One region of the Paenibacillus beijingensis genome, then DNA from elsewhere that is predicted to be linked to it. Evidence: riboswitches for the same ligand, from Rfam matches in the RefSeq annotation. Region 1 holds a riboswitch; each other region holds the start of a gene.
The links. Region 1 has a riboswitch for cyclic di-AMP ahead of VN24_RS10820 (C40 family peptidase). Riboswitches for the same ligand answer to the same signal wherever they lie in the genome.
Positions count from the first base shown of each region.

Region 2: linked by a shared signal. The riboswitch ahead of VN24_RS21965 (hypothetical protein) and the one ahead of VN24_RS10820 (C40 family peptidase) in region 1 are both predicted to bind cyclic di-AMP.
Region 3: linked by a shared signal. The riboswitch ahead of VN24_RS23800 (HAD family hydrolase) and the one ahead of VN24_RS10820 (C40 family peptidase) in region 1 are both predicted to bind cyclic di-AMP.

Region 1 covers NZ_CP011058.1:2,394,348-2,406,384, reverse strand. Annotated here, with positions in the region: gene VN24_RS10845 (GNAT family N-acetyltransferase) at 1-202, shown strand, start outside; gene VN24_RS10840 (YwhD family protein) at 377-898, opposite strand; gene VN24_RS10835 (M1 family metallopeptidase) at 1,137-3,338, shown strand; gene VN24_RS10830 (hypothetical protein) at 3,376-4,206, shown strand; gene VN24_RS10825 (hypothetical protein) at 4,350-4,607, shown strand; cyclic di-AMP (ydaO/yuaA leader) riboswitch at 5,232-5,478, shown strand; gene VN24_RS10820 (C40 family peptidase) at 5,484-5,984, shown strand; gene VN24_RS10815 (exodeoxyribonuclease III) at 6,275-7,057, shown strand; gene VN24_RS28705 (MmyB family transcriptional regulator) at 7,140-7,499, opposite strand; gene VN24_RS26880 (helix-turn-helix domain-containing protein) at 7,526-7,834, opposite strand; gene VN24_RS10805 (MerR family transcriptional regulator) at 9,156-9,659, opposite strand; gene VN24_RS10800 (SDR family NAD(P)-dependent oxidoreductase) at 9,838-10,698, shown strand; gene VN24_RS10795 (sulfurtransferase) at 11,037-11,873, opposite strand.
Region 2 covers NZ_CP011058.1:4,849,958-4,857,917, reverse strand. Annotated here, with positions in the region: gene VN24_RS21980 (LysR family transcriptional regulator) at 45-953, shown strand; gene VN24_RS21975 (cation diffusion facilitator family transporter) at 1,061-1,960, opposite strand; gene VN24_RS21970 (citrate synthase/methylcitrate synthase) at 2,260-3,375, shown strand; gene VN24_RS21965 (hypothetical protein) at 3,408-3,827, opposite strand; cyclic di-AMP (ydaO/yuaA leader) riboswitch at 3,956-4,151, opposite strand; cyclic di-AMP (ydaO/yuaA leader) riboswitch at 4,275-4,459, opposite strand; gene VN24_RS26555 (N-acetylmuramoyl-L-alanine amidase) at 4,708-6,084, opposite strand; gene VN24_RS21955 (futalosine hydrolase) at 6,348-6,980, shown strand; gene VN24_RS21950 (1,4-dihydroxy-6-naphtoate synthase) at 6,980-7,837, shown strand.
Region 3 covers NZ_CP011058.1:5,269,582-5,281,618, reverse strand. Annotated here, with positions in the region: gene VN24_RS23830 (hypothetical protein) at 1-903, opposite strand, end outside; gene VN24_RS23825 (aminopeptidase) at 1,182-2,414, shown strand; gene VN24_RS23820 (AI-2E family transporter) at 2,513-3,559, opposite strand; gene glsA (glutaminase A) at 3,602-4,543, opposite strand; gene VN24_RS23810 (DUF2334 domain-containing protein) at 4,729-6,597, opposite strand; cyclic di-AMP (ydaO/yuaA leader) riboswitch at 6,882-7,026, shown strand; gene VN24_RS23800 (HAD family hydrolase) at 7,171-7,839, shown strand; gene VN24_RS23795 (mannitol-1-phosphate 5-dehydrogenase) at 8,122-9,279, shown strand; gene VN24_RS23790 (sugar porter family MFS transporter) at 9,515-10,933, shown strand; gene VN24_RS23785 (SGNH/GDSL hydrolase family protein) at 11,145-12,037, shown strand, end outside.

The DNA of each region.
Region 1 (12,037 bases):
GGTTCCCAATTTGCGCCGCATCCGGTTTTGGGAACAAAACGGCTTCATCCTTACCGACTACGTGCATCATTATATATGGGTTCCGGAGCCGTACCACGCGATGGTGCTGCCCCTTGCCGGTCATGACGATTTTCCTGGGGACGGCCAAGAGCTTTTCCGTCTGATTACGTCCTTCCACCGCCGCGCCTACAGCAAAAAATGAACCCCGCACACGCATCCGCATCCGCGAGCTGAAAAGGCTCTCGCCGTTCCATCTGTGAAAGAGATTCGTTCCGCCAAATAAGATCAGATAAAGCAAAATGAATCCTTTCCCTACATTAAAAAAAGCAGCCCCGCCTTCTTATCATCGAAGACAGAACTGCCGGTCCGGCTCTTATTAGGCGTCCAGCGCCGTTTTCAGCGCGTCAGGCGAGTGATCCCACCATTCCGCATTGTGTTCCACAAGCAGCTTGCGCAGCGCGGCCTTCTCGGACGGCCCCAGCTCGCCCAGCATGTAGCGCCGCTTGATGGAGTAGTCGAGCTTGTTCACGTGGTCGGCGAGAATTTTCCATCCCCGCTTCGCTTCCGTGTCGATCAGCATGGCGCATGCGGTAGCGCCCGCATAATACGAGCCTTCCTCATTGCGGTCCACGGCGACCCATACGATCCAGCAAGGACGACCGTTTGGAACGTCTTCCTTGTTCGGGCTGAACTTGATCCCCCGCTCCACCTTGCTCTTCGCATGCATGGCGCCGACATCGATATAGGCGCTGTCCCCGTCGATGATGACCGACGACACTTGGCTTAAGTCGATCGTGCCCGCTCCGAACCCTTTATGCTCCTTGCTGCTCACCACGTTCAGCGACAGCGAACGCTTGCCTTTCTTTTCCGGTTCCTTGCCTGTTCCCTGCTCTTCCATACCTCGATGCACACCTTCCCGAATTCATCTTCGTTCTATTCGATTGCCTCCCGCAATAAGGAGCGCACTCATTCGCACACTGGCCCGTTACAGGTCCGTTATGGTCCGTAACGGCCGAAATCCGCGCCGCGTCCGGGATTGTCCCCGCTGCCGCACATTAATTCCATTTTAGCTAATAATCTTGAAAAAGCCAACATATACATGCTGTAGATGCTTGTCAACGGGAGGGAAACATTCAATGACTCCACGCCGCGCCGCTTCATTATTGCTGGCTCTATTCGTCGCTATCCTGATCGGCCTGTCGGTTCGGCAGGGCTACGGGGATGCCTGGTTATCGCAGTATACCTATGCGGCCGCCAGCAGTCGCAGCGATATCGCGCCCAATACCACATCGATGACCGTGCCTTCACCGGACGCTGCCGCAGCCGGTTCCGCTCCCGCAATCTCCGGGCCGGCGGCGGTCGTGGAAACCGTCCGCCCGGATGCGGCGGAAACCGCTCTGTCGCTACGCCCAGCCATTGCCGGCAAAGCGTCCGGGCCCGCCGGCGATGCCGGGCGTTCCGCCTCCGGCCCCGAGGGGCAGGTCCGCTCCGCCGACTCAGGCCGCACGACCGAGCCCGCGGCCGACGACGCGCCCAAAGCGGTCGCGCTCAGCAAACGCGTAACGGACTACCAGATTGACGTCAAGCTGGACGCTTCCGGCAAAATATTGACCGGTACCGAAACGGTCACCTGGAAGAACCCGGGCAAAAAGCCGGTGTCCGAGCTCTATTTTCACCTTTACCCGAACGCATTTCTGTCTGAGAATACGACGTTTATGAAAGAATCGGGCGGGAAGCTGCGGAAAGATAAGGCAACCGAGAACAGCCGCGGCTATATGAAGCTGGAGTCGTTCAAAACGATGGACGGCGACAGCCTGCTGCCGCGCCTCCATTATGTGCAGCCTGACGACGGCAACAAGGACGATTTTACGCTGGCCAAGCTGCGCCTGCCGGAGCCGGTCTACCCGGGAGCCGAAGTGGCGCTGAAGATCGGCTTTAAGGTGAAGCTTCCGGAAGTGTTCGCCCGGATGGGCTACGCCGGCAATTTCGTGATGGCCGGTCAATGGTTCCCGAAGCTGGCCGCTTATGAGACGGCGGACAGCGGCGGCCATAAGGAAGGCTGGAACGCGCATCAGTATCACGGAAACTCGGAATTTTACAGCGATTTCGGACTGTATACGGTCAACATTCAAGTGCCGGCCTCCTATAAGGTGGCGGCGACCGGCATTCAGACGAAGGTTCCAAAAATGGCCGGTGAAAACAAGATTTACCAGTTTTACGCCGAGGATGTGCACGATTTCGGCTGGGCCGCCTCGCCCGATTTCGTCTACGAAGAGGAAGCCTACTCCACAAGCGGCGTTCCCGGCGTCCGCATCAAGCTCTATCTCGACCCGCTGCATGCCGATCTGAAGGACCGGTATATGCATGCGGCCAAGTCGGCCCTCGCCAAATACGCGAAATGGTATGGCGAATATCCGTACTCCACGCTGTCCATCGTCGTCCCACCGGCAGGCGGCAACGGCGCCGGCGGCATGGAATATCCGACGCTCATTACCGCATTTGCGGCGGAATCGAAGACGCCCGGGTACGGGCTGGAGCGGACGGTCGTGCATGAGATCGGCCACCAATACTGGTACGGCATGGTGGCGACCAACGAGTTCGAGGAAGCATGGCTCGACGAAGGCTTTACCTCTTATTCGGAAGATAAAGTGATGCAGAGCGAGTACGGCATCGAACCGAATTCGCCGCTGGAAGCGAGCTATATGACCGATCCGGCCCCGTTGAAGCTGCTTTCCTGGTCGTACGGCAGCAATGACCGCTACGCCGACAACGTGTATACGCGCGCCAAGCTGGTGCTGGAAGGAATCGAGAACCGAGTCGGAGCCAATACGATGCGCGCCATTTTGCGCACTTATTTTCAAACCTACAAATTCAAGCACCCGACGACGGCCGATTTCCAGAACGTGGTGGAGAGGGTGACAAAGCAGAATTGGACCGACTACTTCAGTCAATTCGTGTACGGCAGCGCTATGGCCGATTATTCCGTAGCTTCCGTGCGCGTCCTGCCTCCGGGTCCTGGCGACAGCGGGAAGTATGGAGCGGAGGTGCTGATCCGTCGCAGCGGCGGCGCGAACGGGCCGGTGACGGTCGAATTCCGGTTCGCGGACGGTTCCTCCGCGGAGAAGGAATGGGACGGCGCGGCGTCCGAGATGCAGTATAAGCTCTCCTCCTCCTCCCCGCTCGTATGGGCCGCGGTCGACCCGGTAAACCGCAATGTGCTGGACAACAAGCATATCAACAATTTTATGCGGTCCGAAGCCGACGGCAAAACGCGCACCCGCTTCAATCTCGGCATCGTTAAACTGCTCGAGAGCATCATGGGAGCATTCGCCTGGTAGAGGGCCCGGGCATTACTGTTAACAGGGAGTGAACACGATGAAGCACCACATGAAGCAAGGCTGGCGGCTGACCGTTAAACATATGCACATTCTCATTGTGCTGTTTCTTTATCAGCTGCTGTGGGGATTCTTTCTGTACCGCTATGTCGATTCGGTCGTGACGCCGCTGCTTGAGCGTTATCCCGGCACCCTGCCCTCGGAGTCGGCCTCGGGACTGTTCTGGGCGGAAGCCCAGTTCCGGCTGCTCAAAACGTCCCTCGTCCAGCCCTACGCCTGGACGCTGCTAGGAATGCTGGCGCTGCGCATGATCGTGACGCCGCTGCTCAATGCGGGACTGTTCTACTCGCTCCATCACGTCTCTGCCGGCGGCGACGGAGGCAGCCGGTTCATGCAAGGCATCCGCCGCTGCTGGAAACGGGTGCTGCCGCTCTACTGGTGCGAGACGCTGCTGACGCTTGCCCCGGCATGGTGGCTGCTGCCGCGCGGCTTGGACGCCCTCCTCTCGAGCCCCTCCATGCTGGAACTGGCGCAAACGGCGCTCCCTTGGGGCGCAGGCTGGCTGCTATGGGGCGTCCTGCTGCATCTGCTGTTTCTCGCTCTGCAGTTCGGGGCCGCTTCCGGCCAGAGCCTCACGGACTCGCTGCTGCGCGCGCCTCGCCTCCTCCTCCCTCTTGCCGCGCTGTCGCTTGTGCTTTGGCTGATCGCGGCGGCGTCCGGACTGGCCGTCAGCGGCGCCTCGCTGCTATGGGCGGGCCTGCTGGCCATCATGATCCAGCAATTGTATCATTTTGGCCGCACATTGCTTGGCATATGGAGCGTCGCTTCGCAATTTGACTGCTGGCAGTCGAACCAGCCCGGTTCCCGCTGACATGTAAAATCTAATTTTGGTAAATTTACAAATTTTCTGACATTTCAAACGTTTTTCGTGTATAATAGAGTAACCTCATTCGTCAAACGTTGCCCGGACCGCTATCCCTATAGAAAAGAAATATTCACTAGGAGTGGATAACCATGTTGAAGAAAACCCAACTGTACTGTGAAGAATTGTACAAGGCAACAGGAGACATGCTGTTCCGGATGAAGAACTACAAGCCTAACGCCAAAACGGAAGAAGAGCTTGCCGCCCTCAACCGCGAACATGCGGAGCTGCGCATCGGATCCGCCGCAGGTCAGGCATCGCTCGCTTGCCTGGACGAAACGATGCGCGTTCTGGAACGGATGCGCACACGGCTGCTCACCATGATGGAAAATATGCTGTTTACCGCCTGAGAAAGAGGCGGACGTTAAATAAAGCGCCCCAAGCGGGCGCTTTATTTTGTTTATCCGGCCCGCCCGCCCGCAGTCCCGCTCGCCCCGCATTATACAGAGCTGGGCGCCGGACAGCGCCCGCGCGAGCTCCCATCGCGCGGTGTGGCGTCGCATGACGTCGCCTTGCAAAGCATCGTACCAAACGCAGCCTCGCGGGAGCCGTCCTTTTCGCCTGAATATCGCTAGCGTGTCCAGTTCGATCTGTTTACGACGGGACGTTTCGGGTTAAATGCGGCAAAGGCGCAGGCCCAGCCGGGCCGCTGCGAGGAACGCTCCGGATGCTGGAGAGAATGCGCGTAAGACTGCTGACCATGATGGAAAATGTCCTCTATACCGTCTGATGGAAGCGCCGCTGGTGGCGCTTTTTTTCGTGAGCAAAGACCTACAAGTATTCAGCGTTGCAGCGTCCGTAATCTGACAATCTTCAACATCTTTAACGATGCTCAAAAACCGGTAAAAACGGCTGGAAGTGAGTATTCATCATGCTGATAGCGCTTACCTCACCCATGCGAATCATTAGAATTATTAGAATTTAACGTCGAAGGAAGGAGATTATTGAAAAAAAAAGAATAGGTAGCGAGTACATAAAACAAACTGCCGAATTCCCGTGTACATGGAAACGGGGGAACCACTTTGGGTGAATTGATTTCGACGTCCCGCCAAGCAAGAAGTAATCGTCCTCGCACCGCTTGCCAGCCATCTCTGGTACCGCGGCCCGGGTCCTTACAACCACAAGGACGACCACGCCAGCTGCAGCATGACGCCTGAGAAGTCATAGGGTGCCTTCAACCGAACCCCACAGCTAACCTCGTAGGCTTTTGGAAGGAGCTTTACGCTTTGAAGAAAGTATCAGCGCTATTGATCGGATTTGCCCTTCTGCTCACCTTCCAGGTCGGCAGCGTGTTTGCAGACTCCAAGATGGACGGCGTCATCAGCGATGTAATCGGCACACCCTACAAAATGGCTGGTACCAGCACTAGAGGATTTGACTGCTCGGGCTTCACATCTTACGTATTTAATCAATTCAAAGTTTCCCTTCCGCACTCCTCGATCGCGCAAGCCCGGATGGGGAAGAAAGTCGCGAAGGACGATCTGATTGCAGGCGATCTCGTATTTTTTAATACGAGCGGCAGGGGCATTTCCCATGTCGGCATCTATGTCGGCGACGGCAAAATGGCCCATGCTTCCTCCAGCAAAGGCGTTACGATCAGCTCGATCAGCGATTCGTATTACACGAAACGTTATGTAACGGCGCGCCGCATTATGAGTACGGATACGTACGAAAAATATGCGGACGATCCTTCCGACGAAGTGGACGGAGGACCGGACGTCGATTAACTTACCGCTAGCTGCAACGGTTCGTGAGCATTCAAGCCGCATGAGTTTGTCCTTTGGGACAAGCGCTTGCGGCTTGAATGCTTTTTTGGCCGGCCTTTTTCGCCACAACTTCGTGAACCCTTTCTTTGCGCGTCATGAACGCTTGAGCGTGTTCATCGGTCTCTCTGTACAAAAGTATAAACTACTTTCCAGAATAAGATGACCATCCGGAGGAGGAAAACGAACTGGACTTTAGTCGGGCAAACGCGGATTCCATCAACTAAATACGAATTGCAAGGAGACAGACGAGGATGAAATTGGTGTCGTGGAACGTCAATGGTTTAAGGGCATGCGTCAAAAAAGGCTTTTACGATTACTTTAACGAAACGGATGCGGACATTTTTTGCGTTCAGGAGATCAAGCTGCAGGAAGGGCAAATAGGTATGGAGCACGGGGAGGAATATGCCTCGTATTGGAATTACGCGCTGAAGAAGGGGTATTCGGGAACCGCCGTTTTTACGAAAATCAAACCGCTTTCGGTGCGTTACGGCATCGAAGAGGATCACGAACCGGAAGGGCGCATCATTACGATGGAATTCGATTCCTTTTATCTCGTGAACGTTTATACTCCGAACGCGAAACGCGATCTGTCCAGGCTTGCGTACAGACTCGAATGGGAAGAGCGTTTTCGCGCCTACGTCGGGCAATTGGACGCCGACAAGCCGGTTATTATTTGCGGCGATTTGAATGTGGCCCATCAGGAGATTGATATCAAGAATGCGAAGTCCAATCACGGCAACTCCGGATTCACGCCCGAAGAGCGGGACAAAATGACGCGGCTGCTGGATGCCGGATTTATCGATACGTTCCGCTATTTTTACCCGGACCGGACCGACGCCTACAGCTGGTGGTCGAATATGCCGAAAGTGAGAGAACGCAACGTAGGCTGGCGAATCGATTATTTTCTCGCATCCTCGAGACTTGCGCCTTTCCTGGTCGATGCAAAAATCGACTCCCATATATTCGGCAGCGACCACTGCCCGGTCATTCTGGAAATGGCGGATATGAACGGCTCGGGGCGGAGCGAGGCGTAAACACAAAGAAATGCAGTTTTTCATTGCCATGATGTTCGCAAAGGATGTCACATCAAACATTTCATGATCGGAACCCGGTTTGTTAATCACCAAAATTGCTGTCCGATTTTTGTCTGAGCTCAAGGAGCGACCACAATTTTTGGAAAAATGGGCTGATCTGTGTTAAATCGGCGATAAACCGGGGAAAACAAGGATCACCGGCACATCGGTCGCTAAAACTTCGGAATAAGGAAACTGCATACCCCGATTTCTCTTCCCAGTTGGCGATTCGGGACATAAGCGATTTGTCCGTAGACCACAGCCAGATCAGGTTCCGATCTCTCGCAGCCGCTTTGGAAAAATCGAAAAAATAGCGGCACGACGCATCGTTCCACGCAAGCACATCCGCATGATGGCTTTCTGCCATTGCCGGGTAAGGGAGATCGCCTATCATTTTTTTCAGCGCCGGCGTAATGACCTTTTCTTGCTCTAACGGTCGGAGCTTACCGGAAACTGAGCCAGATTCATGACCTGACGATATTTGCCTCCATTCAACTTCAACGCCCGGCCGACGCTGGCAAGTACCTCTTTGGACACGTGAATGTCGCATCCTTGCTCAAGCCACGTGTACCATGACAAGCTCACTCCCGCCATATCGGCCAATTCCTCGCGCCTAAGCCCCGGTGTTCGCCGCCGAGTGTGGCCTGATGGCAGTCCGACTTTTCCAGGGGCAAGCTTGGTACGGCGTGATTTTAAATAATTGCCCAGCGCTTTTCGTCGATGCGAGTTCGCATTCACGGCCTGCTCATCCCCGTTCCCATCCCATTTGGGCCTTCACCGGTCGTCAATTTCATTGCGGGATGGGGCATGCTTGTACTCGCGGCAATGCTAGGATACTGGGCCGAATGCAGACCGACATCCTCTGTGGGCTTTCATGTTCGGAGCCTTAGGAGTGCTGCTTATGGGCCTGTTTGGGACATGCTTCAGAGTGGGTGGTACGTGTCCGGTTCTTCACTCAATTCTCGTACCATTAGTTTAGTTTTTTTCCTCATCCTTCGCAATCGAGTTGTCGGGGTAGGTAATCCATCGTTCCAGCTTCTTATCCCACACGGACTGCTATGTTAAGACTATTCCAATGCTAAAGGTAAGTTTCGAAGTGGCGTGGCGGGAATGACTCCCAGTATACTCCAGAGCTCTGTTTAAATGCCCTTCCTTGGCTACGTTTGGGAGGACTTAGGGAGCGCGAAATCCGTAAACGTGTGAGCCTAGCGTAACAGTGTATGCACTCCAACAAAAGGTAAGAAACGCAAAGCACGAAAAGGTGGACTGAGAGTTGTAGTGTGCAGCCTATTGGCGGTTGTTTGTAACTAAGGGTTGCTTCAACCAGTCAGGTGTAATATCGTTTATTTTTCAGCTCTATTTCGGGCATCGCTTAACATCTTCAAAAGTAGCTTGCAAATCAGAAAAATCAACTTATTAAAGCTAAGATTTCCTTGTTTATACTCTTCAATAGACTTATTTGAGTACTATAGCTGGAGACTTCTCTTTATAAGACGTGAGAATCTCCTTGGAAATCCGATAAACATAAAATAGGTACCGTAAAACAAAAAAGGACTGAAAAAGCCTATACACCAGCAACCCGAAACAAGCTCAAAACCCACGTCTGACGCGCCCTCGTGGCTACTTACTCGTCCCCTTTTGCTATTGGATTTTCAGGCCAGGAAATCCAATCGCTCCAGCTGTCGGATTCCCTGTGGAAATGCCTTCAAGAAGTACATCGAGACAATGGGAATGCCGATCGGTACGTTGGTCATCGTTGTTACGTCAGGTCCATTGTATCAACGCGGGATCAGTACCGACCGGCACTTTGTTCCGGGGGGAGTGAACAATCTGGCCCTGAAGCTTCAAGAAAGCATTGAGAAATTTTCAGTATAATATAAAGTCATAGCGATGCCAGGCCACTGAAAAAGTCCCTTTGATTTAGGAAAGGTACAGCTACTCAAGAATAATGAGTAGACTGCACCTTTCTTTTTGTGAGTGAAAATCAATGAACTCTTGAAACTGCTTCAAATACGCACGAAGCACATAAAAATACAGAGCAACGGCAGCCTTGATATGCTTATCTAACGGAAGCCGACTTGCCCGATTTGGCAGATACGGAAAAATAACTCATCTCAACGGGTGAGACGGGCTTTGATTTCGGTTCTCCCATTATTTTTTCTGAAACGCCGTCCTGGCTTTCATCTGAGCAGTCCCGGCGGTATCTCCCCTCCTCCAGCTTCATGTCGATAAAATCGACAACCTGTTGCAGCGAGGCGATTTGGCTGACGATATTTTCCCGGTGGCTCCTTAATTGCTCCACCAACTCGGGATATTCCGCGGGATCGGCGTCGGCGGAGACCGCCAAAAACGGCCGCATTTCCTCCAGCGGCATCCCCGTTTTTTTCAGGCATGATATCAGCCGGATCGTATTGATGTCCTCTTGACGGTAGACACGATGCCCGTTGTCCTTCCGGTCCGCTCGGGGAAGCAGCGCGATCTTTTCGTAATAACGGATCGTATCCTCGGAAATTCCGGTTTTATCGGCGGTTTGCTTTATCGTAAAAGTTTGCTCTGCCTTCATCCTGCTCCCTCCCAGAGATTGCTTTTTCGTGCATTATACATCTTGAAGTTGGCTCCAAGTCAAGTCTCTTATCCTTGGGACAAAAACTTTGATTTCGCTCCTTGACTTGGAGTCGACTCCAACTTATAGAATGTACGCTATCAAGGGAAAATATCCCGACATTAGGAGGAGACGTACAATGAATACGAACCAACGCGACAATATCGCACTGGTTACGGGCGCAAGCGCCGGGATTGGGTTGGAATTAACCCGGAAGTTGCTGTCGGAGGACTGGCAGGTGGTTGCATTGAACCGTTCCGATTTTCCGGCGGATGATATGAGAATCCAAAAAGCCGTCATGAACGGATGGCTTCGTATTTATAAAACAGCGGATCTCACCGATTATGCCAGCTTGAGAAGGACATTGGAAGAGATCAAAGACAAAGAGCAGCGGATCGATATTTTGTTCAACAACGCCGGTGGGTCTTTTTCAGAACTAAGCTATTCGAAACAAGGGCGCGAGAAGCATTATGAGCTATTGACGGTTGTTCCGTATATCATTCTGATGGAATTGAAGGAACTCTTAAAAAACGGCGGCTTAAAAACGGTAGTCAATACCTCATCTTCAGCACTAAACTATGTGAAAGAGTTTAATATCGAAATCCTGGAACGCCCCAAAACCTTCCGCAAACTGCTTGGTCCGTATGCCACTTCAAAGCTGGCGCTTTCGCTGTGGACTCAGGCTATCGCACCGCAGCTTGCCAAGGAAGGCATTAAGATCCGCAGCGTTGACCCGGGTGGCAATAATACGCTAAGAAAAGGAAAAAAATCCGGACTACCCATAGTGGTTACATTGCTTATGAAGCTGTTTTTCTCTCCACCTACCCATGGAGCCAGCCAGCTGTATGAAGGTGCTCTCGGGGAACACCGTAATGAGACCGGCGTGTTTTTGCTAAAAGGTCAGACTGCGGAATTAAAATTTAATGATCAATCCCGGGACGTTTTGGAAAGGATTAATGCGATTTACGAACACGAATTTCTTGGCGCTGCTAAGGTCTGACGATACGCTGCACGGCTAGAAGAATTCACCGCCGACAGGAACAACACGCTCGTTGATTCTGCATTGAATAACGTTCTTGTTACGTAAAGTTGTTGACTTGTTTATCGGGGTCGGGGTTTGTTTCACCGCTATGGTGGAGCGTTTCGGGCCTTTATTGTCTGTATAGGGCATAACGAGCGATACGAGTGAGCATTCGGTTTGACCCGTTCTGTAAGTATTTTCAGTAACCGTGCGTTGACTCCGTGTTGACTTCGGGGCATAAAAAATACATCGCCGGAGCCATTGGGCTACACGGCGATGTATTCATTTCGAAAGTACTGCTATCCATCTTCCCGTCCTTACTCGTCACCAGTGGCAATTGGTTTGTCCCCATAACTAATCCAATCGCTCCAGCTTCCGGCATACAGCTTCACATTCCCGTACCCTGCTGCGCGCAGCGCGAGCACATTCGGGCAGGCGCTGACGCCGGAGCCGCAATACACGATAATTTCCTTATCGGCGGGAATATCTTGAAACAACTCCCGCGCTTCTTCGCCGCTGCGCCAGCGGCCGTTCTCGTCCAGTACATGCTTCCAGAACTTGTTGACCGCTCCCGGAATATGACCCGCCTTGGCGTCGATCGGCTCCTCTTCACCGAGGTAGCGCCGCGGCTCCCGCGAATCGATCAGCACGATGTCACCACTTTCGCTCGCCTGACGCACATCTTCCACGCTTGCCAGCATTTCCGGCTTGAGCGCAGGGATATACCGCGCCGGAATGCGCACCGGCTCGTCCTTCGTCACCGGATACCCGGCTTCGCGCCAAGCGGTGAAGCCTTGATCCGTCACATAGACGGCCTCATGCCCCGTATAGCGGAGCAGCCACCACAGACGCGCGGCCATCATGCCGCCCTGATCGTCATAAGCGACGACGCGCTTGTCCGCGCTGATGCCGGCCTTGCCGAACACCTCCGCAAGACGCGCGGGCTCGGGAAGCGGATGGCGCCCTCCATGCTCCGCAAGCGGCCCCGACAAGTCCTGCTCCAGGTCCAGATGGACGGCGCCGGGAATGTGCGCTTCCTCGAACGCCTCCCGTCCCGCACCGGGCTTGCCGAGCGCGGACCTGCAGTCTACAATAACGAGGTCCGGTTCATATAACCGGGCCAGAAGCCATTTTAGCGATACCGTTTCATTCATGCGGTCCACCATCCTTTTATCGAGATTACAGCCGTTCACCGCCAGGCAGTTCAGCCCCCGCCATTACGCGTGTAGTTTGCATGTTGACCTGCTTGATGACCTGCTTGGTGAGGAGCTCGACTACGGCTTTTCCACCAATCGGGCACGGATGCCCGTATCGGTTA
Region 2 (7,960 bases), 2.5 Mb from region 1:
TAGAATCACGCACATTCCAGTTATCTATGGAAAGGAGATCTCTGATGGAAATCCGGCATCTCGAGTATGTATTGGAAGTGGTCAGGCATGAAAGTTTTACGAAAGCGGCTGAAGCGCTGCACATTACTCAGCCGACGATCAGCAAGATGATCAAAAATTTGGAGGACGAGCTGGGCACGACGTTATTTGTCCGTTCCGGAAAAAAAGTGAAGCTGACCGATGCCGGGCAGGCGATTGTATCGCAATCGCAGGATATTGTCCGGTTGTTCAAAAATTTGCAGTCGGAGCTTGAGGACGTTACAAACTTCCGCAAAGGATTGGTTCGCATCGGACTGCCGCCGATGATCAGTTCGGCCGTATTCCCGAGAGTGATGGGCCGCTTTATGGCCAGCTATCCGAATTTGACGATACGGCTTGTTGAAGAAGGTGCACTAAAAGTGGAAAGCGAGGTGGCGAGCGGCGAAGTTGATGTCGGAATCGTACTGCTGCCGACACGCGATGACCGCTTTAATTTCTTTCCCGTAATTAAAGAAAGCTTGCGTGTTGTCCTGCATCCTACCCATCCGCTGGCGGACAAAAGCAAGCTGACGCTTGCCGAGCTCGAGCATGAATCGTTCATTATGTACCGGGAAGATTTCGCGCTCCATGTTAAAATTTCCGAAGAATGCGCACGTCTCGGCTTTAAACCGAAGGTGCTGCTGGAAAGCGCCCAATGGGATTTTATCTATGAAATGACGGCGGCAAACGTGGGGATCTCGCTGCTTCCGGAATCCATTTGCAAATCGCTTAATCCGGCCCGCGTCTGTACGGTGCCGTTAACCGATCCCGTCATTCTGTGGCATATTGCGATGATTTGGCCGAAGGACGGTTATTTATCGTTTGCTGCGCGGGAATGGATCCGTTTTACGAAAGAATTTTATCGAACAGAAGAGGAGGATTCCCGGTTCCAATGAGAAACTCACTGCCAGGTTCATTCGAAGGATGAACGGGCGTGGAACAAATCCATCCGTCCGAAGCCGGCAGCGGCTCCGGATGAAGCAGGCTGCGATTGCAACTTAAGTCAGGTTGCTTCATCCGGATACCATGGATTTAAATGCACCAGCACTTCTTCCACGTTTCCGATTCGATCCATAACCTTCTGTTTGATCTGACGGGAAATATCGTGGCCCTGCTGGATGCTCAGCACCGCCGGGATGCCCACCCTTACATCCACCATAATATAAAAGCCGTGTTCGCGCGCGCGGATCCGGTCGATCCGCTTGACTTGCGGAACGGAAAGGACGAGATTCACAATCTCGTTCATTTGTTCATCATCGATATTTTTCTCCATCAGTACGTCGATCGAATTGCGGCCCATATGAACCGCCAGTTTGATGACAAAGTAAGCAACTAGAATGCCGGCAATCGGATCGCCGTACTTTAATAGATGGATATCGTAGCGGTCGCCGATCATCGCAAGTCCGATCCCGATGACTGCCGCCAGCGACGCATATACGTCGGCAAGATGATCGTATGCCGTTGCGATCAGGCCGCTGCTCCCCGTCCGTTTGCCGATACGCATCGTATACACATACAGCACCTGCTTCCAAATCAGGGAAACCGCGGCCGCAATCAGGACGGGAAGCGTTGCGTGATGCGGTTCTTCCATCAAAGCCATGACCGAATGATATCCCATATAAACGCCGGCCAGTACCAATACGATTGCGACTATTGCAGCCCCGATCACTTCCGCCTTGCCATGGCCGTATGGATGGTCTTCATCCGCCGGTCGTTTGGATATATTCATCGATATAAGTGCGGTTGCCGTTGCAAAAATATCTCCTGCGTTATGTACCCCGTCCGCAATCAGCACCTGGCTTCCGAGAAGCAGACCTACGCTCAGTTTCAGCACAGTCAGCACAATATTGCTGATCAGGCTGATCCAGATCGCCAATGCCGATTGTTTGTTTGATGCCCCCATGAAAGATTGCCTCCTACAGAAAAATTGGTCAAAGGAAACAAAAAAACCGTGACGGTTAAGGTCACGGTTTAACAGTTTCAATTTTTAGTTGCGATAAATGATACATACCGGTCACCAGTTTCTTCGCAATTAAAATACCTTTTGCTACTATATCATAATCGCGTGGAATCGCAACATTCAAGGTGATAATAAATATTTATAGCCTTGAATAAAAACAATAAATTAACAATATCATTGTTTCGAACTATACTCATATCTAGGCTCTTGTGAGACCGATCTCGATTGAGGAGTGAATATATATGGCAAGCGTAACGGGTTTGGAAGGCGTAATAGCGGCTTATACGGAAATTGGATTGGTGGACGGCGAATTGGGGCATCTGGTGTATCGCGGTTATCCGGCGCAGGAGCTTGCGGTTTCGAAGAGTTTTGAAGAAACGGCATTTTTGCTTTGGCATGGCCGCTTTCCGCAAGAAGACGAACTGACGGCGTTAAAAAAACGGATGTCACACTATCGAAACTTGCCGGACTATATTTGCCGGATTCTGGAGCTTCTTCCGGCTTCAATTCCGGTAATGAGCGCGCTGCAAACGGCGGTAGCGGCGCTTGCAGAAGCCGAAGGCAGCGCATGGCCGCCTTCGCTTGCGCAAGCGGAACGGTTAACGGCGATGCTGCCGACGATGATCGCTTACCGGGCGCGGCGTATAGCCGGTTTGCCGGCGCTGCAGCCTGATGCGAATCTTGATCATGCGGCGAATTATCTTTATATGCTCAACGGCCGGAAGCCGGAGCGTTCACATGCGAAGGCGCTTGAAGCGTATCTTATTTTGGGGATGGAACATGGCATGAACGCTTCGACGTTTGCTTCCCGTGTCATCGTGTCCACTCAATCGGATATGTGTGCGGCTGTGAGCGGAGCGATCGGAGCGATGAAAGGCCCTTTGCATGGAGGCGCCCCCTATGAAGTCATTGCCATGCTGGAGTCGATCGGCAGCAAGAGCAATGCGGAGCCGTGGATGAGGAATGTGCTCGATAACGGCGGCCGCCTGATGGGCTTCGGACACCGCATATACAAAACGAAGGATCCGCGCGCGCAGGCGCTGCGGGCCGTCACGATGGAGCTGACCGGCGACGATCCATCCTTCGATCTGGCAATCTATGTGGAAGATACGGCCATTCGCTTGCTCGAAGAATATAAGCCAGGCCGCCGGTTATTCACGAATGTAGAGTTTTATGCGGCGGCGATTATGCGTGCAATCAATCTAAGTCCGGATCTGTTCACGCCTACATTTACAGCAGGCAGAACGGTCGGCTGGACGGCCCACTTGCTCGAACAAGCGGCAATCAACCGGATTTTCCGTCCCGAGTCGATTTACATCGGCACGATGCCGTCTATGTTGGATAACGACCTTAATTGACCGAGGGATTACAAGACGTTAACGGGTTCCGTTTACGGTTTGGGCGGAAAATGATCGGCAATGAGCGTTGAAATATCGTTTTTGATCGTATGAATTACTTTGTTCACGCCCGCTTTCTTATAATGAAGGCGGGGATCGTGACTGCCGGTAATGACATAGATCGGTTTTTTCGTCCAGCTCCGGCACATCTGAGCATAGCGGCAGCACAAGTTCAAGCTTTTTTCGAATAAATATATTTTTGCGACCGCAATCGGAGCGAACTCCTTCCACGAATCTTTGTCGGCCGTATTCACCCTAATAACACGGTCTGCGCCTAGACTGCATATCCGCTCATACTCGGTCTGGTTATTTACCATCACGGCCGTCGGAATTCCTCTTCGGCTCAATTGTTTGAGGAATTCTTCCCCTGCAGCATTAGGAGCCGACACCAATATATAATCCTGTTGGTTCACACTGTTACCCCTTCCAATTCTGGTCTGAAAACAAGCCGCAAAAAAGAAGCCGCGACGGAAGAGGAACTCTTCTCGCGGCTTCCAGGCACAGTGAAAACAAACCGTGTCGAACGTTCACGATCAATAGTTGCCTCTCTAAAATACGCTTACGAGGTTAGCTGCCGGATTCGGGCGTCAGAGTCGCCCTTCCTTGGAGCTGCATAAACCTACTTTCGTCAAGGTCAATGCAGCCCTAAGGATTCACCCCATGGATTCCGCTCACACGGAAAATCCGCTCGGTTCCCCCGCTCCTGCGTTGCAAAAAGGATTCAGCGATAAAGACAGATTTATTGGATTTGCATAGCCAAATGAGAGCACAAAAAAAGACCGCAGAGGATTTCCCAGCGGCCGTCATCATCACAAGCTGCATCATCCTCTCTCCTGCAGAACGCCTTGCCCGAACAGCATAACGGCATTCTCTACGCTTGCGAGGTTAGCTGCCGGATTCGGACGGTGAGAGTCGCCCTACCCGAAGAACCAACGACCGATACGTTGTTCCTTCAGGATTCACCCCGGATGAAACGGCAACATGTCAGAAGCCTTTCATCGTTGGTTCCCCCGCTTTCCTAATGGAAATTCAGCGGCGAATCGCATTCGATTCATGTTGAATATTACGCCGACCGCCATACTTTGTAAAGGGATATGTCAGGCCTAAGATGGGCGTAATCATTTATTTTTATGACTGACAAGAGATAAGGACCTCTATTTCATCGCCATTCTTAATTTTTCTCCTGATTACTCCGATTTTTGGCTTGTTTCCGCATTTAATGGCTGCTTGGTTTTGATGATTTCGGTTTATAACAAGAAAAATATCCAAAATCAGGTCAGAAAACTGCCCTCTTTATAACGTATTCCTTGTCTGCTTTTGATAATACGCCTTAATGCCTTCATAAATACCGCTGGCCAGCTTGTCATGATAAGCGGTTGTTAAGCTGGCGGTAAGCTCCGCAGGGTTGGAAAGAAAGCAGCCCTCGATTAAAACGGCCGGTCGGAGGTTATTACGCAGCACATAGAGCGGATCCTTTTTCACATTCGCTTTCTCTTCACTCTGAAGAGATTTCAGTATGGAGTGCTCAATCGTTTCTGCCAGTCTTTTATCCGCTGGATCGCTGTAAAAGGTTCTCGTTCCAGATATATCAGGGTCATTTGCGAACATATTTTGGTGAATGCTGACGAACAGGTCCGCCCTATTCCGGTTGGAAATATCGACTCTTTTGGCCAGCGAAATCGATTCGTCATTGGAGGTTCGCGTCATGATTACATTTGCGCCGGCTGCTTTCAGTTTGTTCTTTAACGCCACCGCCGCTGCCAAATTCACCTTGCTCTCGTAGACTTCAATTTTTTTGCCTTTTGCACCCGAGTCTTTGCCGCCGTGACCGGCATCAACGACGATCGTTTTGCCGGTCAACGGTTTCACGGCAGCGGTGCTCACAAGTCTAATTTCGCCGCCAGCCCTCTCCCTTGATCCAACTTGCTGCGATGGTTTTCCGTACCTCCAATGGACATCTTCGGCTTGCACCCATAAACTGCGGCCGTCGCGATTATACAGCTTGATCCATTGTCCGCTCACTTGTTCCGGCACATACAAGGAAGCCTCAAGCGCTTTCGTACAGCTAAAAGTTAGATCGGGACCTGAATAGAGGGTGGCTCCTGCAGGTACGGATAAAGACTGGCTTTTCTCCTCAAGTTGGACGGTTTCGGCGCTTCCCGCTGCGATCCATCCAAACTGCTTCGCATTCAGTCTGACTTTGATCCATCCTTTCTGCTGCGTTACAACAGGGAACCAATCGCCGGCTTCCGTATGCAGCAGCTCCGGTGAAGAGCGTCTCGGTTCAAAGCGGATCACTGAAGCAGATGCTTTCACACGAAGAAACAGGTGTTTAGCCGTGTGGATAGATGATGAAGCGGCTTTGTTTTGAACGGACCTGGCATTCGGCCTCTTGCCCTCCGTAACACTTTTCGAGGTAAAAGCTGCTGAACCGGGGGGCTTGTCCTTTTTCACGGGGGGATACACAACGGGTTCTTTTAAACCTGCCGGGGACAAATTCGTTTCGTCCGTTAACGATTGGGCAGGCGGATTCGAAGTCCCGAGCGGCGAAAGCTGCGCATGCAGCAAATGCAAAACGATAATCGTCGAGCTGAACGCAAATACGAAATGAAACCAAAACAGCTTAGACACACTTATTTTGGGCGACGGCCGGTAAGGTTTGTCCTTCATTCTATCAATCCCTCCTGCTCGTTCTATCAACCTTGCTTATGAAGGATATGAGAGAAATCGGAGATTCATGTCTGAAATTTCGTTTCATCGCGGCCGATCCTATCGTGTACTGGAGCAGAAGCCATAATGAGTGATATACTGGATAACATTAATAGGGAAAATAAATGAAACGGCGGTAGCAGATGATGATCAGGAATGAAACCTTCAATGAAGAAGCGAACATAGCAGCCAATTCTTCGCCCGCGTCGCCGGATAAGCCGCGCATGCTTATCATGACCGCCGTCGAGGCGGAACAAAACGCCGTATTGCGCGGCCTTCGCGGCAGCGATCGGTTTGACGTTCGGATTGCCGGAGTCGGACCGGCTGCGGCTGCAGCCCGAACGGCTGCGGCACTCGCCGGCTCCCGGTATGATCTCGTCATAAGCGCGGGCATCGCCGGCGGATTTCCCGGTATTGCGGAAATCGGGTCGATCGTTGTCGCAGACGCGATCGTTGCGGCCGATCTTGGCGCGGAGACGCCGGAAGGCTTCACAAGTGTGGACAAGCTCGGATTCGGTTTCTCCCAAATTGAAACCGATCATTTGCGGCTATCCCGCCTGGCTGGAGCACTGGAAGCAGCCGGCATGTCCGTTCATACCGGGCCGGTCCTCACCTTGTCGACGGTGACCGGTACAAGCGAGACGGCGGAACGATTGGCCGCTTTAGTTCCCGGAGCGGCAGCGGAAGCGATGGAAGGATTCGGCGTCGCTTCGGCTGCTTTGTTGTTCGGATTGCCGGTGTTGGAGATCCGGACGATTTCAAATGCAATCGGGCCGCGCGACCGCTCCGCATGGCGGATTAAAGAAGCGCTGGAAGCACTTGAGGCCGCCAGCGCCGTACTAACGGAGGTGCTGTAATGAACATCGCTTTTTCTCCTTGCCCGAACGACACGTTTGTATTTCACGCCTGGGTCAACGGGCTGCTCCCCGGTGCGCCGGAGCTTAACGTTACGTATGCCGATATTGACAAGACGAACCATATGGCCGTCAGTCACAACGATTTTGACGTGCTCAAAATATCGTACGCCGCCTTGCCGTGGGTATTGGACGATTATGCGCTGCTGCCTTGCGGAGGCGCGCTTGGCAGAGGCTGCGGCCCCCTCGTGCTTACATCGGGGAACGCTACTAGCAACATGGACCCGTCAGCTCTTTCAGGAAAAAGGGTAGCCGTACCTAGCGAGCGTTCGACCGCCTATTTACTGTTCCGACTGTGGGCGGCACGCAACGTTCCCGGAGGCGTCGGAGACATTGTAGTCATGCCGTTTCATCAAATCATGCCCGCTGTCCGCGACGGATCGATCGATGCCGGACTTGTCATTCACGAGGCGCGATTCACATATCCTGCTTATGGACTTCATATGCTGACGGATTTAGGCAGCTGGTGGGAATCGGATACCGGGCTGCCGATTCCGCTCGGAGCGATCATTGCACGCCGCACGCTTGATCTGGCGAGCATCGCCAAGTGGACTACCGCGTCCGTCGAATACGCTTGGAAGCATCCCGAAGCGTCACAGGCGTATATTATGAACCATGCACAGGAGCTATCGCCCGAAGTGGCGCAAGCTCATATCAATCTGTATGTAAACGAGTTTACGGCCAATCTCGGGGACAGCGGTTATGCGGCGATCAGCGCGCTGCTTAACAGGGCTGCAGAGGAAGGGCTAGTGCCGAAAGTTGAACCTGCCAAGCTGATGTGGCCGGTTCATCACATGTAAAGGAAATTGAACTTGCAAGGGAGACGCAGGCAACCGCGTCTCCCTTCACTTGTATCGGATTCGATTACGTATGACTTCGAAATACTTTGTATGATATTTATTTTTAAGCATCGATTTTAACGC
Region 3 (12,037 bases), 2.9 Mb from region 1:
ACCGATCAATTGCTTGGCGTGCGTCAAGTTGTCGTGTCCGTATGTAATGGATAATGAATCGATAAATTCGGACTCATAACGCAAATCTTTCAAATTATAGCCGGTCACGAGGTTTTGTTTTAAGGCCGTGTCAACAACCTGCTGCAGGTCCGGAACTTGAATGAGGCGGGAAGTATTGTAAGCGTCGTTCAATTTGTTGTAAATGTCTGCATCGCTTGTATATCCGATGTAATGCTTGAAGCTTCCATTAAAAACAAGAACTTTGCCGAGCAGCGTCTCGACGAAGGAAGCCGATACCGGTTTCTTGCCGCTCAGTTCCGGAAACAGGGAGGACGGCACAAGTCCGTTGTCGATCGCCGCTGCAACTTCCTGTCCCGCCTGCTTGCTGAATGCGCCCGGCTTCAGCTTCGCTTTCGCGAGTGCGGTGTTTACTTTGCTTTGCGGATATGTATAAGCGAGCTCTTTCAGCCCGGCGGCTTTAACGGCAATGAATATCGCCGTGAATGCATCCAACGGCTTTTGCGTGTTTACGGCTGAGGAGGTAATAATGCCTTTTTCGAATAAAGCGGCTGCAGGTCCATACAGCGGATCGCTGACAGGCAAATCGTCAAACGCAACTTTCGCCTCGTTATCCGCCTTCAGTGCAAGAGCCAGACTCACATTCCGGATGAAGTCGCCTTTCGACGATGCAGGTGCAATGTCGATGCCGAACTTTAGCTCCAGAAACTGCGCGTATTCGGCTGCGGAAATTTCGTGCGCGGCAGAAATCGGCTTTACCGCAGGGGCGCTTGCATAGGAGATCGAAGATGCGGAAACGAGCGATACAGCGAGCGAGAGCGTGACAAGCGTCTTACGGAGCGGTTTACCTGCATGTTCAGCATGTTTAGAATGGATTGTCATCATGATGGCATGTCCTCCTTAAATCTGATTAAATCAATCAACATAGTATTGATTGCTCCGTATATTACGGCAAAAGGTAAAGGTTGTCAATGAAATAGTACCATGATTCTTGTGCCGGATCGAGAAAATCGTTGTGAACACCTGTCCGCAGGAAGCTTGAAAACAAAGATCAAATAAGACTATAGTTATAGAATAGTAATTTTACCCATTTGCAGCTGTTGAAATTAAGCTAATCCTTACGAAGTATTTTTGCGAAGCAAATATTTAAGGAGGACTCAAACATGTACCCAACCGCAAAACAATTGGAAGATTATGCGGAGCTTGCCGTCAAAGTAGGCGCAAATGTGCAAAAAGAACAAATCGTCGTCGTTATGGCGCCGATTGCTTCTGCGGACTTGGTACGTCTGATCGTCCGGAAGGCATATGACGCGGGGGCCCGCAATGTACACGTGGAATATAACGATGAGCAGCTATCGCTTATTAAATATAAGCATGCTCCGGAAGAAGCGATTGCCGAATATCCGATATGGCGCGCCCAGGCATGGGAGCAATTTGCGGAGAATGGCGCCACATTTATTCAGATCTACTCCCCGAATCCCGATCTGCTGACCGATGTTGACCCGGAACGGGTTGCACAAGCGGGCAAAGCGGCGGCAGAAGCTTTAAACAAGTACCGCAGCTATTTAATGGCGCACAAAAACGCGTGGACGCTAATCTCATACGCCACACCGGAGTGGGCGGCGAAAGTGTTTCCCGGCATTTCGGAGGAGGAAGCGGTGCGCAAGCTGTGGGAGAGGATTTTCGATGCCGTTCGTGTCGACCGGGACGATCCGCTTCACGCGTGGAAAGAGCATAATGCCAAGCTGCAGGAAACGGTGGAGCTCCTGAACCGGAAACGGTACAAGCAGCTGGTGTACGAAGCGCCGGGGACGAGCCTGACGGTCGATTTGCCGGAGAAGCATGTTTGGCTGGGCGGGGCAAAAGCGAACGCCAAAGGCGTCTTGTTCAACCCGAACATGCCGACTGAAGAAGTGTTTACGATGCCAAGCCGAAACGGCGTTAACGGCAGCGTTCGCAGCACGAAACCGTTGAACTACAGGGGACAGCTGATTGACGGTTTCTCGTTGACGTTCAAGGATGGAAAAGTCGTTGATTTTTCGGCGGAGCTGGGGTACGAAGCGCTGGAAAAGCTGCTGAATACAGATGAGGGCGCCCGTGCGCTCGGAGAAGTGGCTCTCGTCCCGCACGATTCCCCGATCTCCAATTCGAATATAGTCTTTTACAATACGTTGTTCGACGAAAATGCATCGTGCCATTTGGCGCTTGGACAAGCGTACCCGGTCAATTTGCAAGGAGGTGCCGGTATGGACGAGCAGGAGCTCCTTCGGAGCGGCGCAAACAAAAGTCTCGTTCACGAAGATTTTATGATCGGCTCGTCCGAGCTGGACATCGACGGTGTAACGCAGGACGGCAAGCGGGAGCCGATCTTCCGCAATGGAAACTGGGCCATTTAGCGCCCATGCAGCAGCAATCAAACCAAAATGAAACACTCCGCAGCCTAAGCTAAGCGGAGTGTTTCGTTTTGGTTTAGCGGGGAAAGCAGATGCGTCCGCTACCGTTTAGATAACGCTTTTTCCTCTTTGGAGATTTGATTGACTTCCAGCAGATCCAGCACGAACACAAACGCCGGAATGCCGATAATAAGTCCCCAGGTCCCGAAATAATGCTGGGAAAAGATCAGAATGATGAACGTATAAAACATCGGCAGCTCCGTTTTCGCCGACATCAGCCGCGGATTCAGGAAATAGCTCTCCAGAGCGTGAATGATCATAATCATGACGAGGATGTAGACGACCATTTTGATTCCGCCGATATCAAACGCGATTAGGCCGAGCGGCACCAGCGAAATGATAACACCAGCTACCGGAATAAGACTTAGCAGCAAAATCATGATCGACAAGGCGAACAGGTAAGGGAATCCGAGCGCCCATAATCCGAGTGTCGTAAAAATGGTATTAAACACGGCAATAATGAGCTGGGCTTCAATTACTTTGCCGAAGGAAACCAGGAACCGGTCGCCGAAATAGCTAAGCTCGTTATAGATCCAGCCGATTTTGCTGTCCCGAAATTTGGCCGTAAATTTTTTGGTGCTTTCTTTTTGGAGCAGGAAAAAGAAGCTGAGCAAAATTACGAACAATATCGTTTCAACCCACTTGCTGAATTTCAGCAGGTAGGTCAACATATGGTTGGCGTATGCTTGCACGTCCAGTTTTTGCAAAAATTCCGCCATATTGAACGGCAGTTCATTGACAAAGCTCGTCTCCGAATTTAGGTTCGATTGGACAAAGGTTATCAATACGCCGGACAGCTGCTTCATCTGCGTTATAATTTGCGGCAAGTAATTGGAAGCGCCGATGACGAAACCGAGAGTTGCCAGCAGATAAAGAAAAATAACGACGACTTTATAATTGACCGGAAAGAGCCGGTTCACCTGCCGAGTCACCAGCTGCTGAAGCCTGTCCATGACATAAGTAACAAGGAACAGCAGTAAAATTAAATTCAGCATGCCCCGCAGGAAGTAGAGGAGCAGCACCATCAGAAGAAGGACCGAAAATCTCCGGACCGTCACGTTTTCAAAAAAAGCTTTTACCGAAATCATTTCGTTCCCCCTATGTAATCTAGCCTCATCAATGTTGTACGCTTAAAACAGGCTCCAATCAAATTCGCGCGACAGCGTTTCGAGAAGATGTACGCCTGCGATGCTGTTGCCTTTCCGGTTTAAAGCCGGGCCGACCACCCCGATGCCGTATCTGCCCGGGACCATCGTCAGGATGCCTCCGGAAACCCCGCTTTTGGCCGGCAGACCGACTTGAATCGCAAATTCTCCGGATGCATTGTACATCCCGCAAGTGATCATGAACGTTTTGGCGATTTGGACGTAACGGCGGGGAATCAGCGCTGCTCCCGTCAAAGGATCGGTACCGTCGTGCGCCAATACCAATGCCATGCGTGCCAAATCCGCGCAGGTGACGTTGATTGCGCAGTGCCGGAAATAAACGTCCAGCACATCTTCGACTTCTCCCTGGAGCACGCCGTTGTCCAATAGAAAATAAGCCATGGACCGGTTCAGATGAGCCGTTGCCGATTCCGAGCGGTAAACGTCGAAGTTATAGGTTAACGTGTCGTTGCCCGACAGCTCGCGGAAAAAATTGAGGATGCGGGAAGATTTTTCATCGTTGCTATGTCCGGATATTAATGAAGAAATTACGATTGCCCCGGCATTGATAAGCGGGTTGAACGGAATTCCCGGCTGTACGAGTTCCAGCTTCAGCATCGAGTTGAAATTATCACCCGTAGGCTCCATTCCGACTTTGGAAAATACCCCTTCTTCGCCGTTGTCCATCAGTGCCAAAATTAAGGTAAATACTTTCGAAATGCTTTGCATTGTAAATGAAAGGTTGTAATCGCCGGCGCTGGCCGAGGTGCCGTCCGCACCTAAAATGTAAACTCCTAATGCGTCGATCGGCGATTTGGACAGTTCGGGAATGTAGGCTGCCACTTTGCCTTGGGAGGAGCGCTGACGGCTTGTTTCAACCCAATGAGGGAGCAGGGATTGGATTCGATCGGTTTCGATGGGTGACATATAGGTTCCTCCTTAACGATTCGCGCCGGCAACTACCGTTTCATGGTTTGCATCTAAGAGGCAAACGGGGCATGATCTGCGCTGTCGGTGTAAATTAAGTTTAACCTATCGCAATGGCAGAAAACAAACCAAATTTAGTTGTGAATTCTACTGAGGAATCTTAGTTTCGTTGGTTTATGCCGGTATCATTGAAGCTCGGGAAGGAAGCAGGAGCAATAGCCGGTTAAGGTAGGAAAATTGGAAGCGGGCAGATGCCAATTCAGCGCGTTGACAGCAGCGTCCAGCGTCCCGCCGTAACGCCCGGGGATGATTGCGAGCAGGCCGGCACGGCCGTTTCCGTGGAAATCCACAGCTAGCGGCACGGTATCCGCTCCAGGCGCCCATGGTCCGAAGGCATTGTCTCGAAGCACAAATGTCTTTCCCGTACTAAACGCAACGGACCAGTAGCCGGTCTTTCGATTCACCAGCAGCAGATCGGCCCGTCCGTCTCCGTTAACATCGGCCAGAAGTGCGCAGGAGGAGTTCTCAATCGCATGACCGGCCAGCCAGACTCCCGCCCATTGAAATTCAACGCCGTCATTTAGCCAAACCTCCCACGAACCGGAAGACCGGTCCCACAAAACCAGATCGTCCAGTCCGTCGCCGTTGACATCGCCGATGTAAGGGGAGCGGTTTTTGCCGATTAAAGGTTCCTCGGATACTCGCACAGGGAATTGAAACTTTCCGGTTTCATTATAAGCTGTCGCGAGGTGGCCCGATCTCGGGTCCCACAGTGCCAAATCGGTCAATCCGTCCCCGTTCCAATCTCCTGCTAAAGCACGCCACCCTTTGAAACGTTCTCCCGCAGCCAACCAATTGCCGTCCGGAAGCAGCGTTGTTCCACTATGGAGAGCAACGGGGCAAACGCCGGATTCCGAATGCCAGATGGCGATATCGTCCCGCCCATCCCCGTTGAAATCGCCGATCAGCTCCTCTCCTGCGGCAAAAGAAGGCCAACCCGTCAGCACGGTACGAATATTGCGGATACCGTTCTCCATCTTATTTCTGCTACCCTGATTAACTTCCGCGATGGACCAAATGCCGGTCGAATATTGGCGGACCAGAAGTTTGTTTCCTCGTCCATTGCCGCTCTTTACCGGCATGATGCGGTAATCTTTGCCTCCGAATAACCCGGTTTCCCTGAAATCCGGAATGAATGTGAGCACATCCGGAATCGAGAGAAATTTGCGCCCTGCGCCTTTGAAAGCGCGGATCAGCCTTTTGAGCGGCGAATGCTGTTCGTAAACCGGTGAAGCGCCTTCCTGCAATCGGATATAAGGAAATTCAAGAAACGGATGATAGAAAAAAGAAGCAAGCTCATGATCGCCGTACGATCGGATCGCTTCGGCAATCCGTTGCACGTCATCTTCAATGGCCGCTCCGCCAACATAGAAGAGGGGCGTCGGCACATACAAGGAGCCTCCCGACAAAGGAGAATGCGAAGCGCGGACGGTAACCGTCCGGCTATGCGGAGCCGAAGGGTTCGTTTCGTACATGATTCCGCTGCAAGCTTCCAAGACGGATCGCTGGATCGCCGATGCCGCGTAATGGGGCGTTTCGAACCAATCGGGCCGCAGCCCTGTGGACTGAAACATCCGCAAGGCTGCAGTAAACCGGCCGTAAGCATAGGAATGGCGCAGTGACTTGGGACGGCTGAGCGCTTCTTGCGAGTCATCCGGCGGACAATCGGCGCTGCAATCCGCATAATGAAATTCATAACCGTCGGCACTGACCGCTTTGCCGAATTGATGCGTATATCCATGCATGCCAAGCGATGCCCCTCGCTTAACCAATGCATGCAGCGTTTGGACAAAGCGTACGGCTATTGAGTCGGTACGATCCGTCAAGGCACGGTCGATCCCGCGGGTCGGATCGATATAACGGGAAATGACGGCCACTTGAAACGGAATGCCTTCCGATTGTAAATAATCGGCAACGACAGTCAGTTTCGTCTGGTTTTCGGCGGATTCGTAGTATCCCCCCGGACCGATATCCTCAAGCCGTATCATCGCCATTTTCACTGGAGTCCTCCTAAAGGTTTTGCCGGAGGCAAAACCACTTCGTAAGCATAAGCCTAGGTTTTGCCGGAGGCAAAACCACTTCGTAAGCATAAGCCTATTAAAAAGTATGTTGTTTCCGCTCGCGGTGTTCTCGTTCAGCGGTATCTTGTTTTTGCGGAGGCGCGAGACTTTTTCAGGATAAAAATCGCAGTAGTATGGGAGATTTATGTCAGGATGGTGGACAACAGCTTTACAGTAAACTTTACAGTAAACTTGACTTTTTAGACAATTCCCATTATTATATGAATATGCTTAGTTTCCGACAACGTCGGAGAGCGGGGGAACCACCTTTTGGGGCGAATCATTTCATTGCTTTTAATGAATGTAGGGTACCATCTTACCCGAGTCCGTCAGCTAACCTCGTCAGCACAAGATGGGTCATTTCTTTCTAAATTAATTTTTTAGAGTTGAGACCCTTTGAGTTAGGGGTCTTTTTATTTTTCCCCTGCTCAACAGCTGGCATGTCCCCGCTTGATCCGATCGTTTGTCTACAAAGAGAGAACAAGCAAATCGGAGGGAGTAGAGACCATGACTAAAGCGATTATTTTTGATTTTGACGGAACGATTATCGACACGGAGACTGCCTGGTACGTAGCATTCCGGGAGGCCTACAAGAAACACGAGGTAGACCTTTCCCTGGAGATGTACTCGGGATGCATTGGAACGAGTCTTCACAAGTTTAACCCTTATGAGTATTTGATGACCGATTTGAATTTGCCGATTGACCGGGACGAATTCCGCAAAGCGGTACAGCTGCACCACTCCCAGCTCATGGAGGTTGAGGAGATGCGCCCCGGCGTACTGGAGTATTTGCAAAGCGCCAAACAATCCGGATTGAAGATCGGCCTCGCTTCCAGTTCGCCTCTGGAATGGGTCGAGAAATATTTGAAGCAGTTAGGCATTTATGATTACTTCGATTGTATCCGTACCGCTGACGATGTGCAAAATGTAAAACCTGACCCCGAATTGTATCTTCAGACCCTGAAGGGACTGGGTGTAAAGGCTGATGAAGCTATTGCGATTGAAGATTCACCTAACGGCGCAAAAGCGGCTGAGGCTGCCGGAATCCCATGCGTTCTTACTCCGAACTCCATCACCAAAACTCTTGAATTTGGTAACAGTCTGCATCGAGTGGAGTCGCTGCGCGATCTTGCGTTCAGCACCGTGTTTGCAGGTGCAGTTGCCCAAACCAAATAAGCCTAAAGCGGCTTATTTGAAAGCAGCTTGTTAATAGAGCAATGATAAGCATGCGGCTCGAACGTCGTTATGCAGTGCCGCAACGCGCGCAGAATACTGTGTGCGTTGCGTTAGTTCAATTATCGCAGCTTAAATGATCTGAAAATTGCTAATATTACAACTTCAAGAGGTGGTAAGCAGGAATTCGGAAAGGGGAGAAGCAAATTGAGTGTCAGTTATAATAAAAAGGAATCGAGCAACGAGTGGAAAATTCGTCCTTTTCGTCATGAGAGCAAGAAAACGATGCCCAGCAAAAAAAGGAAAGCCGTTCATTTTGGAGCCGGCAACATCGGTCGCGGCTTTATCGGAATGATGTTATCCAATTCAGGCTACGAGGTCTGTTTTGTCGCTCGAAATGAAACTCAAATCGAGCTTCTGCAGCAAAAAAAGCAATATACCGTTACGTATGCGAATGAGAACGAAGATACGGAAATTGTTAAGAACGTCACAGCCGTTCAAATCAATAATCGCAAAGACGTCAACGAGCATATTACGGAAGCCGAGCTGCTTACGACGGCCGTCGGCGTATCCGCTTTGCCGTCTATCGCCAAAGTAATCGCCCAGGGGATCGAAAAACGTCTGAGGCATAATACACGCCCATTGCACGTTATTGCATGCGAAAATGCCGTTGGCGGAAGCTCGCTGCTCAAAAAATGGGTGTATCAACATCTTTCTGCCGAAGCCCGCGCCGAGGCAGACCGCTTGATTTCTTTCCCCGATTCAACGATTGACCGTATCGTTCCCGCCCAAAAGCATGAAGATCCATTGGCCATTAAAGTAGAACCTTTCTACGAATGGGTGATCGACCGTTCCGGTTTCCAGAACGGCTTTCAAGAAATTGAAGGAGCCAAATACGCGGACTCGCTCGAGCCATTTGTGGAACGGAAGCTGTTTACGGTTAATACCGGCCACTGCTGTGCGGCATATTTCGGGTTTCTGGAAGGGTTCCAGACCATTCAACAAGCGTTGAAAGATCCCGCTCTTGAAACAAAAGTTCGGCAGGTATTAGAGGAAACCGGCCAATTATTAATTCATAAATATCATTTAAATCCGGCGGAACACCGGAAATATATCGATAAAACGTTGGAACGATTCAAAAATCCGGCCATTACCGACAAAGTGTTCAGGGTCGGACGTTCACCGTTGCGCAAGCTCTCACACAACGACCGTCTCGTTCGCCCGCTAATACAGGCGCATGAGCGCGGATTGAAGGCTCCGCATTTAACGTCGGCTATCGCGGCTGCACTTCTGTTCAACAATGAGAAAGACCCTGAAGCCGTCGAAATGCAGTCGATTATTGAGAAGAAGGGCATTTCTCACTTTATCGCCCAACGGATGGGGATTGCAAAAAATCATGCCGTCCACTCCGAAATCGTTGCAGCATATGAACAATTAAAGTAACCGCGGATTTAGAACGAGTGCGAGCAACGGATCGGATTCGATGGAATCCGCGTTCACAACAACCCGCTGACGGATGCAGCGGGTTTTTATTTTGAACGAATGGAGCTTTCATTTCATTACGTTTGTTATTTTTCAACCGGGTTTGATCCTATTCGTTAACTTGACCGTCGCCAGCTCAGATGGTTTAATACAAAAGGACCATATATAGAAAAAGAAAAGAAATTGGAGAGTGGAAATGGAGAACATCGCTGTAGAGAAAGAAGCTGTCGAGAGCCGATCGGACAGCACCGGGCAGCAAATCAATATGCGGTTTGTTACGCTCGTTGCCATCGTAGCCGCGCTTGGCGGCTTGCTGTTCGGATTCGATACTGCTGCCGTGTCCGGCGCGATCGGCTTCATGAAAATCAGATTCGGTTTGAATCAGGTGGAAGTCGGCTGGGCGGTTTCGTGCTTGATTGTCGGCTGTATATTCGGCGCTGCCGGCGCGGGAGGGATCAGCGACAAATTCGGGCGGAAAAAGGTGCTGTATGCGGGAGCGGTTCTGTATTTGATCGGTTCCGTGGGCGCCGCATTGTCGCCCTCTTTTTCGGCTTACGTCATTGCGAGGCTCGTTAGCGGATTAGGAATCGGGATTACCGCCACGTTGGCGCCGCTATATAATGCCGAGATCGCACCCGCAAAATATCGCGGCCGTTTGGTAGCGCTTAATCAAGTCGCGATCGTATCGGGAATTTTATTGGTTTATTTCCTCAATCTGTTCATTGCAGGTTTAGGGGATGATGCTTGGGACATTTCCACTGCATGGCGCTGGATGTTCGGAGTTGGAGCGGTACCCAGCATCTTGTTTATCATTCTGTTGTTCTTTGTCCCTGAAAGTCCAAGATGGCTGATCAAGCAGGGCAGACCCGCCGATTCGCTTCCCATCTTGCTGCGGATTCACGGGGAAGAACTGGCCAGAAAAGAAGTATTGGACATTAAAGCATCGTTTAATGAAAAGCAGGCAACGATGCGGGAAATGCTGTCCGACCGGGGGTTGCGCGCCATTCTAATTGTAGGAATTGTAGTGGCGCTTACGCAGCAGATTACAGGCATCAATGCCGTCATGTATTATGCACCGGAAATTTTCAAGGCGGCGGGCGCCGGAACGGACGCTTCGCTCCTGCAAACGATTCTCGTCGGTTTAATCAATTTGGTGTTTACGCTGGTGTCGATATGGCTGATTGACAAAGTAGGACGCAAAGCGCTTGTTCTTGTCGGCTCATCTATGATGACGATTTCGCTTGCTGTCATCGGTATTGCGTTCCATACGGGCCATACAGCCGGACCTTTGGTGATGATCTTTATATTGCTGTATGTAGCGTCTTTTGCGATCTCACTCGGTACAGCGGTATGGGTGCTGCTTTCCGAAATCTTTCCGAACCGCATTCGCGGCATTGCGACCGCGATCGCCAACATGGCACTGTGGGCGGCAAATTATGTCGTGACGCAAGCTTTTCCGCCGTTGCTTAACACAATCGGATCCGCACCAACCTTTTGGATTTTCGGCGCGATGGGACTGTTCACCTTTTTGTTTATGTGGCGCGTCGTTCCGGAGACGAAAGGGAAATCGCTGGAAGAAATCGAGTCCATATGGATAAAGGCGGATCGAGCGTAGTTAAACGGACGTCATTCCGATCATGAAAAGGGTTATCCCACTTGTCTTACGACGGGGGATAACCCTTTTTCATTGATATCATTTAGGAGTGATGTTAAAATAATACAGGATGTGGCCTTCCATTTTTTAGTTGGTTATACCCCCTCATTTACTTAAACCCGCACGTTTTTTTCAATGTGTCTCCCTATCACGTTAAAAGGAAGTGGACGTATTGCACAGCAAGCTGAAGATTTGGAATATTCCTGCCAAAACAGCCGTTATCGCGCTGTCTGCAGCTTTGGCAGGCTCATTTGTCGGATCCGGAAGCAATCCGGCAGCGGGAATAAGGTTTGAGGCGGGTCCCAAAATGGCTGCTGCGGCAAGCGCGAACAGTGCGGAGGTTTCCACGGCCGGGACGCAGCAAAGCGGAATGTACCGGATTGTCGCCATCGGTGACTCGCTGACGGCAGGTTATGAGCCGGGGATGGAAAACGTGAAAAATCCGGTACCTTACGGCTATGCAGACCGCGTCTATGAGCAGGCTTTATTTCACGGACTTCGGACCGAATTTGCAAACTACGGAGTCCTCGGACTGAGCACGGAGGGTCTTCAGAACTGGCTCAATAGCGCCCAAAGCGGCAGTTCGAATCCTGCTGCGGACGAGATCCAAAGCGGAATCGCATCGATTGATCCGCGTGCAGAACGGATTTTTGCGGCAACCGCCGGGCTTCGTTCCGATTTGATGCAGGCCAGTCTGGTTGTCGTCACGATCGGCGGAAACAATTTCACCCCTTTGTTCAACAAATTGAAAGATAACGAAGATAAAGATGTAACCGACCAATGGTTGTCGGCGGTACTAGACGAATATGCAAGCGATGTGGAAGCTGCGCTTCGTTCCATCCTGCAGCTGAACGCCAAAGCGCAAATTGTTGTGGCGGATCAATATTTGCCGATTACGAAGTACTTGGCCGGCACGAACGCAAGCGGCGGAAGCAATTACGATTATTTGAATCAGGGCCGAGTACAAATAAAGGAACGGTTGTCAGGCATAGCGGAAGTGTTGTCTTCGGAAGGATACAACGTCAAGGTTGCCTCCGTCGGGGATGCATTTGCCGGGCATGAGAG